Regions from separate parts of the Bradyrhizobium sp. USDA 4501 genome, predicted to be linked through region 1. Evidence: predicted binding sites of a transcription regulator. Region 1 holds the regulator's gene; each other region holds the start of a gene.

Evidence for each region. The regulator PhoB, encoded in region 1, activates phosphate uptake and scavenging genes when phosphate is short. The targets are predictions, from matches to a motif close to TGTCATNNANCTGTCAT.
Region 2: ACVWZM_RS37490 (OprO/OprP family phosphate-selective porin) is a predicted target of PhoB. The motif match lies at 1,646-1,662, and genes of this name have one in related genera.
Region 3: ACVWZM_RS00340 (acetoacetate decarboxylase) is a predicted target of PhoB. The motif match lies at 1,278-1,294, and genes of this name have one in related genera.

The regions. Positions count from the first base shown of each region.
Region 1 covers NZ_JBSSEX010000001.1:5,305,442-5,308,716, forward strand. The annotation lists gene pstB (phosphate ABC transporter ATP-binding protein PstB) at 1-758, shown strand, start outside; gene phoU (phosphate signaling complex protein PhoU) at 865-1,581, shown strand; gene phoB (phosphate regulon transcriptional regulator PhoB) at 1,727-2,437, shown strand; gene ACVWZM_RS24175 (GcrA family cell cycle regulator) at 2,733-3,245, opposite strand.
Region 2 covers NZ_JBSSEX010000001.1:8,085,757-8,089,031, reverse strand. The annotation lists gene ACVWZM_RS37500 (replication-associated recombination protein A) at 1-23, opposite strand, end outside; gene ACVWZM_RS37495 (DegQ family serine endoprotease) at 20-1,378, opposite strand; gene ACVWZM_RS37490 (OprO/OprP family phosphate-selective porin) at 1,724-3,275, shown strand, end outside.
Region 3 covers NZ_JBSSEX010000001.1:76,990-80,264, forward strand. The annotation lists gene ACVWZM_RS00335 (transporter) at 1-187, opposite strand, end outside; gene ACVWZM_RS00340 (acetoacetate decarboxylase) at 330-1,115, opposite strand; gene ACVWZM_RS00345 (patatin-like phospholipase family protein) at 1,337-2,500, shown strand; gene ACVWZM_RS00350 (acyl-CoA carboxylase subunit beta) at 2,609-3,275, opposite strand, start outside.

The sequences.
Region 1 (3,275 bases):
AAGCGCCTCCGAAAGTCACGGTGCGCAACCTCAACTTCTATTACGGCGAGCACCACGCGCTGAAGAACATCAACCTGACGCTCGGCACCAACCGCGTCACGGCGTTCATCGGCCCGTCTGGCTGCGGCAAGTCGACCCTGCTGCGCATCTTCAACCGGATGTACGACCTGTATCCGGGCCAGCGCGCGGTCGGCCAGCTGATGCTGGACCAGACCAACATTCTCGACCCCAAGCTCGACCTCAACTTGCTGCGCGCGCGGGTCGGCATGGTGTTCCAGAAGCCGACGCCGTTCCCGATGACGATCTACGAGAACATCGCCTTCGGCATCCGCCTCTATGAGAAGATCTCGAAGTCCGAGATGGACGACCGGGTCGAGAAGGCGCTGCGCGGCGGCGCGCTGTGGAACGAGGTCAAGGACAAGCTGAACGCCTCCGGCCTGTCGCTCTCCGGCGGCCAGCAGCAGCGCCTGTGCATCGCGCGCACCGTGGCGGTGCGCCCCGAGGTGATCCTGTTCGACGAGCCGTGCTCGGCGCTCGACCCGATCTCGACCGCCAAGGTCGAGGAGCTGATCCAGGAACTCTCCGAGGACTACACGATCGCGATCGTCACCCACAACATGCAGCAGGCGGCGCGCGTCTCCGACAAGACCGCCTTCATGTATCTCGGCGAGCTGATCGAGTTCGACGACACCAACAAGATCTTCACCTCACCGAGCGATCGGCGCACCCAGGACTACATCACCGGCCGGTTCGGTTGACCGGCGCATGATCCGGAAAAGTGGAAACCGGTTTTCCGATCAGGTCATGCTAAAATTCAGGACACGAAACCATGATCCCCGGGATCATGGTTGAGGGAGACAAGCGATGGCTTCTGAACATACCGCCAAGGCATTCGACAGCGACCTGCAGGAGTTGACCCGCCTGGTCGCCGAGATGGGCGGCCTGGTCGAACGGATGATCACCGAGTCGGTCGACGCGCTGATCCGTCGCGACGTCGCGCTCGGCAAGCGCGTGGTCGCCGCCGACATCGAGATCGACAATCTGCAGCGCAACATCGAAGAGCGCGCGGTGCTGACGATCGCGCGCCGCCAGCCGATGGCGATCGACCTGCGTGAGATCGTCAGCGCGATGCGCGTCGCCACCGATCTCGAGCGGATCGGCGACCTCGCCAAGAACATGGGCAAGCGCGTCGCGGCGCTGGAGAGCGATTTCCAGCCGCTGAAGTTGATCCGCGGCCTCGAGCACATGACCGACCTCGTGCTGTCGCAGGTCAAGTCGGTGCTCGACGCCTATGCCGCCCACGACCTGCCGGCGGCGATGAACGTCTGGAAGGGCGACGAGGAGGTCGATGCGATCTGCACCTCGCTGTTCCGCGAACTGCTCACCTACATGATGGAAGATCCGCGCAACATCTCGTTCTGCATCCATCTGATGTTCTGCGCCAAGAACATCGAGCGGATCGGCGATCACGCCACCAATATCGCCGAGACCGTGTTCTACATGATCGAGGGCCAGCAGATCACCGACAAGCGCCCGAAGGGCGACATGACCACTTTTGCCACCACGGTGCCGGGCAACTGAGGCATGATCGGCAAGCACGGAACCGGCAAGAGCGAAACTGGACGATCCTCGCGACAAATCGTTTCCGCGGGGACTATGCTCAAGGAAGTAAGCGTTTCGGTTTGCGTCTGGGCAACGGATCACCACAGAGAAAGAACTTAAACCGATGAGCGCACGCATTCTGGTAGTCGAAGACGAGGAAGCGCTGACGACGCTGTTGCGCTACAATCTCGATGCGGAAGGCTACGATGTCGAGACGGTGGGGCGCGGCGACGATGCGGATACAAGGCTGAAGGAGCGCGTTCCCGACCTCGTGGTGCTGGACTGGATGCTGCCGGGCCTGTCCGGCATCGAACTGTGCCGCCGCCTGCGGGCGCGGCCCGAGACCAAGCAGCTTCCGATCATCATGCTGACCGCGCGCGGCGAGGAAAGCGAGCGCGTGCGCGGGCTTGCCACCGGCGCCGACGATTACATCGTCAAGCCGTTCTCGGTGCCGGAGCTGCTGGCGCGGGTGAAGGGCCTCTTGCGCCGCGCCAGCCCGGAGCGGCTTGCGACCGTGCTGACCTACGGCGACATCGAGCTCGACCGCGAGAAGCGCCGCGTGGCGCGCTCGGGCCGTCCGATCGATCTCGGGCCGACCGAGTATCGCCTGCTCGAATTCTTCCTCGAGCATCCCGGCCGCGTGTTCAGCCGCGAGCAATTGCTCGACAGCGTCTGGGGCCGCGACATCTACATCGATGAGCGCACCGTCGACGTGCATATCGGCCGCCTGCGCAAGCTGCTCAATCCGGGCCGCGAGCAGGATCCGATCCGCACCGTGCGCGGCGCCGGCTACGCGCTCGACGACCGCTTTGCCAAGGCCGAGCCGCAGCCGTAACGGCCATGCGGCATTCATAAACCGCAACACGGCGTCGTCCCGGCGCAAGCCGGGACCCATACGCCGCGGCCAGCGCAATCGGCACGCGGCCAGACGGCTTTCTAACAACACCCATTCGTGGTTATGGGTCCCGGCCTGCGCCGGGACGAGGCCGGTGATGTAGCGGTAGTCCGGATGGAGCCGACGGGTCGCGCGAACGAGCGCCCCGTTGGCTCCATCCGGGCTGCGTCACACAAAAAAATCCCCGCTTTCGCGGGGATTTGTCTTTGAGGTCTTCCGTCGTTTTCCCGAGTGCTCACTTGATCTGCGGTTTCGCCGACGGCCGGCGGCGATCGGCGGCGGGCTGGTAGGCGACGCGCGAGTGATGCGCGCAATAGGGCAGGCCGCCGAGCGCTTTGCCGCCGCAGAAGAAGAATTCCGGGCTCGAGGGATCGCCGACCGGCCAGTGACAGGTGGCCTCGTTGAGCTCGAGCAGCGACAGCCGCTGGCTCATCGGCACCACATTGTCGTAGGAGATCGGATCGGGCTCCATCTCGGCCTCGAAGGCGTGCGCCAGCGCGGTGTTGCCGCGCGAGACCGGGCGCGCCACCCGCATCATGTGCTGGGCGGGGCGGGCCTTGCGCTGCCGCGGCGCGGCCGTGGAGGGTGCCTTGGCGCGGCCGGAGAGGCCGAGCCGATGCACTTTGCCGATCACGGCGTTTCGCGTCACATTGCCAAGTTCCGCCGCGATCTGGCTGGCCGACAGGCCGGACTCCCAGAGTTTCTTCAGCTGCTCGACGCGATCGTCGGACCAGGTCAATACAGTCATCGCATTCTTCCCTTCGCGTAGCGCCGGCCA
Region 2 (3,275 bases), 2.8 Mb from region 1:
TCTCGCGGTTGCTTGGGGCTCATCCGCCGAGCGTCACGTTGATCTGCTGGCCGCCGCGCACCAGCGTGATGCGCCAGACCCGCGTCCCCGTCTTCGATGCCTTCTCGAGGTCGCTGGTCCGCACGATCTTCTCGTTGTTGACCGCGAGGATGATGTCACCCTTCTGGAAGCCGACATTGGCCGCGGTGCCGTCACCGGCGAGATCAGTCACCACCACGCCCTCGGCACCGGCGTCGAGATGCAGTTCGTCGGCCAGCGCCGGCGAGATGTTGGCGACCCTCGCGCCCTGGAACGGCGAGCGCGCGGTCAGCACGATCTCGTCGCGGTTGGTGTCGGGCGCGGTCTCCAGCGGTATGGTGAGCTTCACCGGCTTGCCGGCGCGCTGCACCTCGATCTCCGCGTTGCCGCCGAGCGGACGGGTCGCGAAGCGGTAGTCGAACGCGTTGGGATCGTCGATCGGCGTGCCGTCGATCCCGACGATCAGGTCGGAGAGCTTCAGTCCGGCCTTCGCCGCCGGGCTGTTCGGCGCGACGTTGGCGACCAGCGCGCCAGACGGCAGCTTCAGCCCAAGCGTCTCGGCAATCTCCGGCGTCACCGCCTGCAGCCGCGCGCCGAGCCATGGCCGCTTCACATTCTTGCCGCCGCTCTTGGCGGAGGCCACCACGACGCGCACCATGTTGGCGGGGATCGCAAAGCCGATGCCCTGCGAGCCGCCGGAGCGCGAGAAGATCGCAGTGTTGATGCCGGCGAGCCGGCCGGTCATGTCGACCAGCGCGCCGCCGGAATTGCCGGGATTGATCGCGGCGTCGGTCTGAATGAAGAATTGATAATCCGTGATCCCGACTTGAGTGCGCGCCAGGGCCGAGATGATGCCGTGCGTCACGGTCTGGCCGACGCCGAACGGATTGCCGATCGCGAGCACGACGTCACCGACCTGCAGTTGGTCGGAATTGGCGAAGTCGAGGGTCGCGAACTTCTCCTTGTTGGTGTCCTTCAGGCGCAGCACCGCGAGGTCGGTACGGCTGTCCTTCAGCACGATCTCGGCCTCGTATTCGCGCTTGTCGGCGAGCGAGACCTTCACCTGATCGGCGCCCTCGATCACGTGATTGTTTGTGACTACGAGGCCGGAGCCGTCGACCATCACGCCGGAGCCGAGCGAGCGCTGCATCTGCTCGGGCTGCTGTCCCGGCACGCCGAAGAAGCGGCGAAAAATCGGGTCATCCAGAAATGGATTGCGGTTTTGCACGGTCTTGGCGGCGTAAACATTGACCACCGCCGGCTGCACCCGCTGCACGATCGGCGCATAGGACAATTGCAGCTCGGCCTGCGAGGACGGCACGCGGCGGTCCTGGGCCGCGGCTGCGGAAAGATTCCCCATGAAGGCCAACGTGCACAGAGCGGATACGGCAGCAAAGCGGACAGGTCGGAGCATTCTCACCTCTCGTGGAAACGCCGGAATATAGGCGTGTTCGCCGGGCAATTGAAGGGCGCCCGGCCGGATAACTGGCCCCCCGCCGTACCGGTGCACAACCCGCAGCGGCCGCGTTGAAGCGCGCCGCCAAGCTTCTATGATGGCTGTCATCTCACTGCGCCGCTCCGCTTGTTGCCTGCGGACCACAAGCGGAACTGCGATGCCCGGAAGCACTGTCGTGCGTCAGTCACGATACGCTCCTAGGACCGTTCAGTGAGTGAGTGGGGAATTCAAACACAACAGGGGTGCACAATGGGTGCAACAAAAGTCAGTGCAATCGCCATAGGCCTGGCAGGGGCGCTTGCCGCCTCGCCGGCCTATTCGCAATCGGCCGGAGGCGGCAGCGATGCGGAGATCGCGCTGCTGAAGCAGCAGCTGAAGATGCTCGAGCAGAAGCTCGACAAACTGCAGAAGCAGACCAACGCCAATACCGCAAGCGCAGCCAGCGCAAACGCCAATGCGAAGGCGGCGGATGCCAAGGCCGCGCGGGTGGCGAGCGCCAACGCCGCGATCCCGGTGAAGGGCCCGGTCGCGCCGTCCGGCGTCGTGGTGACGATGCCGAACAACCGGCCGACGATCTGCACCGCGGACGAACAGAACTGCGTTGCGATCACGAGCCGCGTGCACTGGGATGTCGGCGGCTACGACTATCGCCCGAACACCGCAGGCACCTCACCGCAGAAGCTCGACAGCGGCGAGAACGTCCGCCGCGCGCGCATCGGCATCGTCGGCAAGTTCTTCGGTGACTGGAATTACTCACTGATCTACGATTTCGGCGGCTCGTCCGACGGCTTCGGCGGCGCGGCGCCGGGATCGCTGCCCGGCGGCGGCACCTCGGGCATCGAGAACGCGTATCTGAGCTACACCGGCTTCAAGCCGTTCGGCGGCAAGATGGCGATCGAAGGCGGCATCATGGACGTGCCGTGGACACTCGACGAAGCGACCAGCTCCAACGACATCCTGTTCATGGAGCGCGCCTCGGTCGGCATCATCGCACAGAACATCGCCGCCGGTGACTTCCGTTCGGCCGCCGGCACCCGCTGGTGGAACGACCAGTTCTGGATCGGCGGCTATGTCACCGGACCGACGTCGGGCGCCATCCACTCCGCGTCCTCCGCCTCGCCGGCCGGCACGTCCGAGCAGTATGGCGGGGTCATCCGCGTCGCCGGCAATCCGATCAGCGGCAAGAATTATTCGGTGCACATTGGCGCCGATGCGGAATGGCTGGTGCAGCCGCCACGCAACCAGCTCACGCAGGCGCAGACGCTCACGCTCAGCGACCGGCCCGAGCTGCGCATCGATCCGACCACGCTGATCTCGACCGGTGCGATCGCCAACGTCTCCGGCGCGCAGGTCTACGGCGTCGAGGCGGCGGCGACCTATGGCCCGTTCATCGCGCAGGGCGAATATTACTGGTTCAATGTCGATCGCTCCGCGAACACCGGACTGCCGCCGTTCGGCGCGCCGAGCCTGAAGTTCGACGGCGGTTACGCGCAGGTCGGCTATGTGCTGACCGGCGAGAACCACGCCTACAACCCGGCGACGGCCTCCTATAGCGGGATCAAGCCGCATGATCCGTTCTCGCTCGCGGGCGGCGGCTGGGGCGCCTGGGAAATCGCCGGCCGCGTCAGCACGATGGACCTCAACGATCAGATCGCGCAGGCGGTCGGCATCGCGGGTGGACGGCAGACCGTCTACACCGCCGCGCTGAACTGGTACGTCAACAACAATGTCCGCTTCATGCTGAACTATCTGCACGGCGATATCGCCAAGCAGGCCTCGGCGACCTCGGCTGCGGACGTCG
Region 3 (3,275 bases), 5.2 Mb from region 1:
GGGTGCGGACGTCGGTCAGGTTGAAGTGCAGCCACAGCCTTCCGTCGTGGCTCGGCTCGATCGGCGCATCGATCGGAAGCGCCTCGGCACGGCCGTCGTGATGCAGGCGGAACGCCCAGACCAGACCGGGGATTGCCTCGCGGGTCAGCAGCGACCCGACCGGAGCGGGAGGTGGATCAGCCAGCATGGCCCGCCCCCAAGGCAATCGATAACGCAACCGCGCGAAATGACATGTTCAAGACCTCGCCCACGCGCAACGCTGAGCAAGCGCGTCCCCTCGACGCAACATAGGAGGACGCGCCTGTTACAGTTTTATGTCAGCGACCGCCCTACTCCGCCGCAAGACCGGTCGGCGCCGCCGCCTCCGCGGCCTCCTTGTTGTAGTCGTGCACGACGCGGCCGAACGGCAGCGTCAGATCGGCGAGGAAGTGATGCGCGCCGACGACACGCTTGACCGGGAAATCGGCGACCGGTGCATTGACATGCGGCACCAAATGCAGCCGGCCGGGTCCGATCCAGGAGCCCTTGACGACGATGTCGGTCAGGTTGATCGCGACCAGCTGGCAGACCTCGAGATGCCCGTCGACGCCGGGGATCATCTTCAGATTAACTTGCGTCTTCGACAGCGTGGCGCGGGTGACGTCGCCATTGCCCGCCATGCTCTCGTGCTTGTAGCCCATCGTGCCCATCGCAACGAGCTGGCCGGCATATTCCAGCGTGCCGGTCAGCGTGTCCTTGACGATCTCGAGCTTGGGATGAGCGTACTTCTTTGGAAAGCCCCAGATCTCGCGGCCGGCCGCGATCGGCGGATCGTCGTCGAGGTACATCTGGCAGACGAAGTTGACCTCTTGGCCATGCAGGCGCGCGGGGATCACGAGGCCGGACTCGGTGTAGCTGCCGAAGCCGGAGCTGTCGGGCATCTTGATCCATTCGTAATGCACGAACGCCTGCTCGATCGGCTCCAGCGGCTCGGGCAGGCCGGCGCGGATCAACTCCGGATCGGTCTCATAGGTGATGACGAGGAATTCGCGATCGATGAAGCGATACGGACCGGCGGGATAGCTCGGGCCGGCGGCCGGCATCGACGGAAGCTTGAGCAGATATTCCCTGCGCATCGCAATAACCCCCTGTTTGAAAAGTTTGCCCGAAAGCTAGCGGCCGAGATTGACAGCGATGTGAGGAATTTCCGTCAGGCGCATGACCTGCGTTTCGTGGTGGAGCCCAATGCTAACCATGCAAGCGGGCATGCCGGATGCGCCGTGCGCGGGCGCCGCAATTGTCATCACGGCGTCATCGGCGCGCTGAATTCTCGCCGCGAATTTTTGGAGTGTCTGATATGGACGCGCGAACCCCGCATTTCGACGATATCGATCACGCGACGCCGGGCTGGCGTCCGGAAGGCTGCGATCGCGTGGCCCTGGTCCTGCAGGGCGGCGGCGCACTCGGCGCCTATCAGGCTGGCGTCTATCAGGCGCTGCATGAATCCAACATCGAGCCCGACTGGGTCTGCGGCGTCTCGATCGGCGCGATCAACTCCGCGATCATCGCCGGCAATCCGCCCGAAAAGCGGCTGGAACGGCTGCACACGTTCTGGGATCGCATCACCAGCCGCAAGATCTGGCACTACACCCCGGACGGCGACATCTTCCGCAAGGCGCGCAATTTCACCAGCTCATGGCTGACGACCACGCTCGGACAACCCGGCTTCTTCACCCCGCACCAGACCAATCCGTGGTTCAGCCAGGCCGGCGCGCGCACCGCCACCAGCTACTACGACACCACGCCGCTGCGCGAGTCCTTGCTCGAGCTGGTCGATTTCGGCCGCATCAATTCCAAGAAGATACGCTTCGCGGTCGGCGCAGTGAACGTGCTGTCCGGCAACTTCATCTATTTCGACAATGCCCATGACGAGATCATTCCCGAGCACATCATGGCGAGCGGCGCGCTGCCGCCGGCGCTGCCGATGGTGAAGGTCGGCACCGATCATTTCTGGGACGGCGGCATCGTGTCCAACACGCCGCTGCAGCATCTGCTCGACCAGGAAGACAACATGAATTCGCTGGTGTTCCAGGTCGACCTGTTCTCGGCGCGCGGCGCGCTGCCGCGGGACATCCAAGACGTGATGGCCCGGCACAAGGACATCATGTATTCGTCGCGCACCCGCTACAACACCGACGTCTATCGCAAGACCTACAATCTGCGCACCGCCCTGCACAATGCGCTGGGAAAAATCCCCGACGATCAGCTGTCGGACGAGGAGCGCCAGCTCAAGAAGGCAAACGCCCGGCTGCCGGGGATCACGCTATTGCAGCTGATCTATCAGCAGAAGGCCTATGAGGGCGACGCCAAGGACCACGAATTCTCCGGCACCTCGATGCGCGAGCACTGGGTGAGCGGGCACGAGGACACCAAGCGCTCGCTGAAGCGGCGCGAATGGATCAAGATGCCCGAGAACGGCATGGGCATCGTGATCCACGACGTGCATCGGGAGGCGGAGTAATAAGGCCGTCATTGCCGGGCTTGACCCGGCAATCCATCCCGCTTCGGATGACTCATTCGATGGATGCGCGGGTCAAGCCCGCGCATGACGCGTTGAGTCTGAGGGCCCTTACGGCCGCGTCGACATGTTGCTCGGCGGCCCGGCCTTGCGGATCGGTTCGGCGAGGCGCGCGAACTCGCAGAGCAGCGAGCGCGTCTTGCGCGGATCAATCACCTCCTCGACCCAGAACTTCTCGGCCGAGCGGAATGGCGAGCGCAGCTTGTTGAGGCGATCCTCGATCTCGCGCAGTTTGGCGGCGGGATCGGCGGCCGCATCGATCTCGGCGCGATAGGCCGCCTCGATACCGCCTTCGAGCGGCAGCGAGCCCCAATAGGCCGACGGCCACGCATAGCGCATCGAGAAGCGGTTGGCCGGCTGATGCACCACGCCGGCGACGCCGAAGGCGTTGCGGATGATGATGGTGCACCACGGCACCGTGCTCTGGTTGACCGCCGCCATCGCCCGCACGCCGTGGCGGATGGTCGCCGTCTTCTCCGCCTCGAGCCCGATCATGAAGCCCGGGCAGTCCATCAGGTAGACCACCGGCAGATGGAAGGTCTCGGCGAAGTCGACCCAGCGCACTACCTTCTGGCAGGCGTCCGCGGTCCACGAGCCGCCATAGTGGAACGGATCGCTGGCGAGCAGCAGCACCGCCCTGCCCTCGATCCGTGCCAATCCGGTGATGATCGGGCGGCCGAAATTGGTGCCGACCTCAAAGAACGAGCCCTTGTCGACG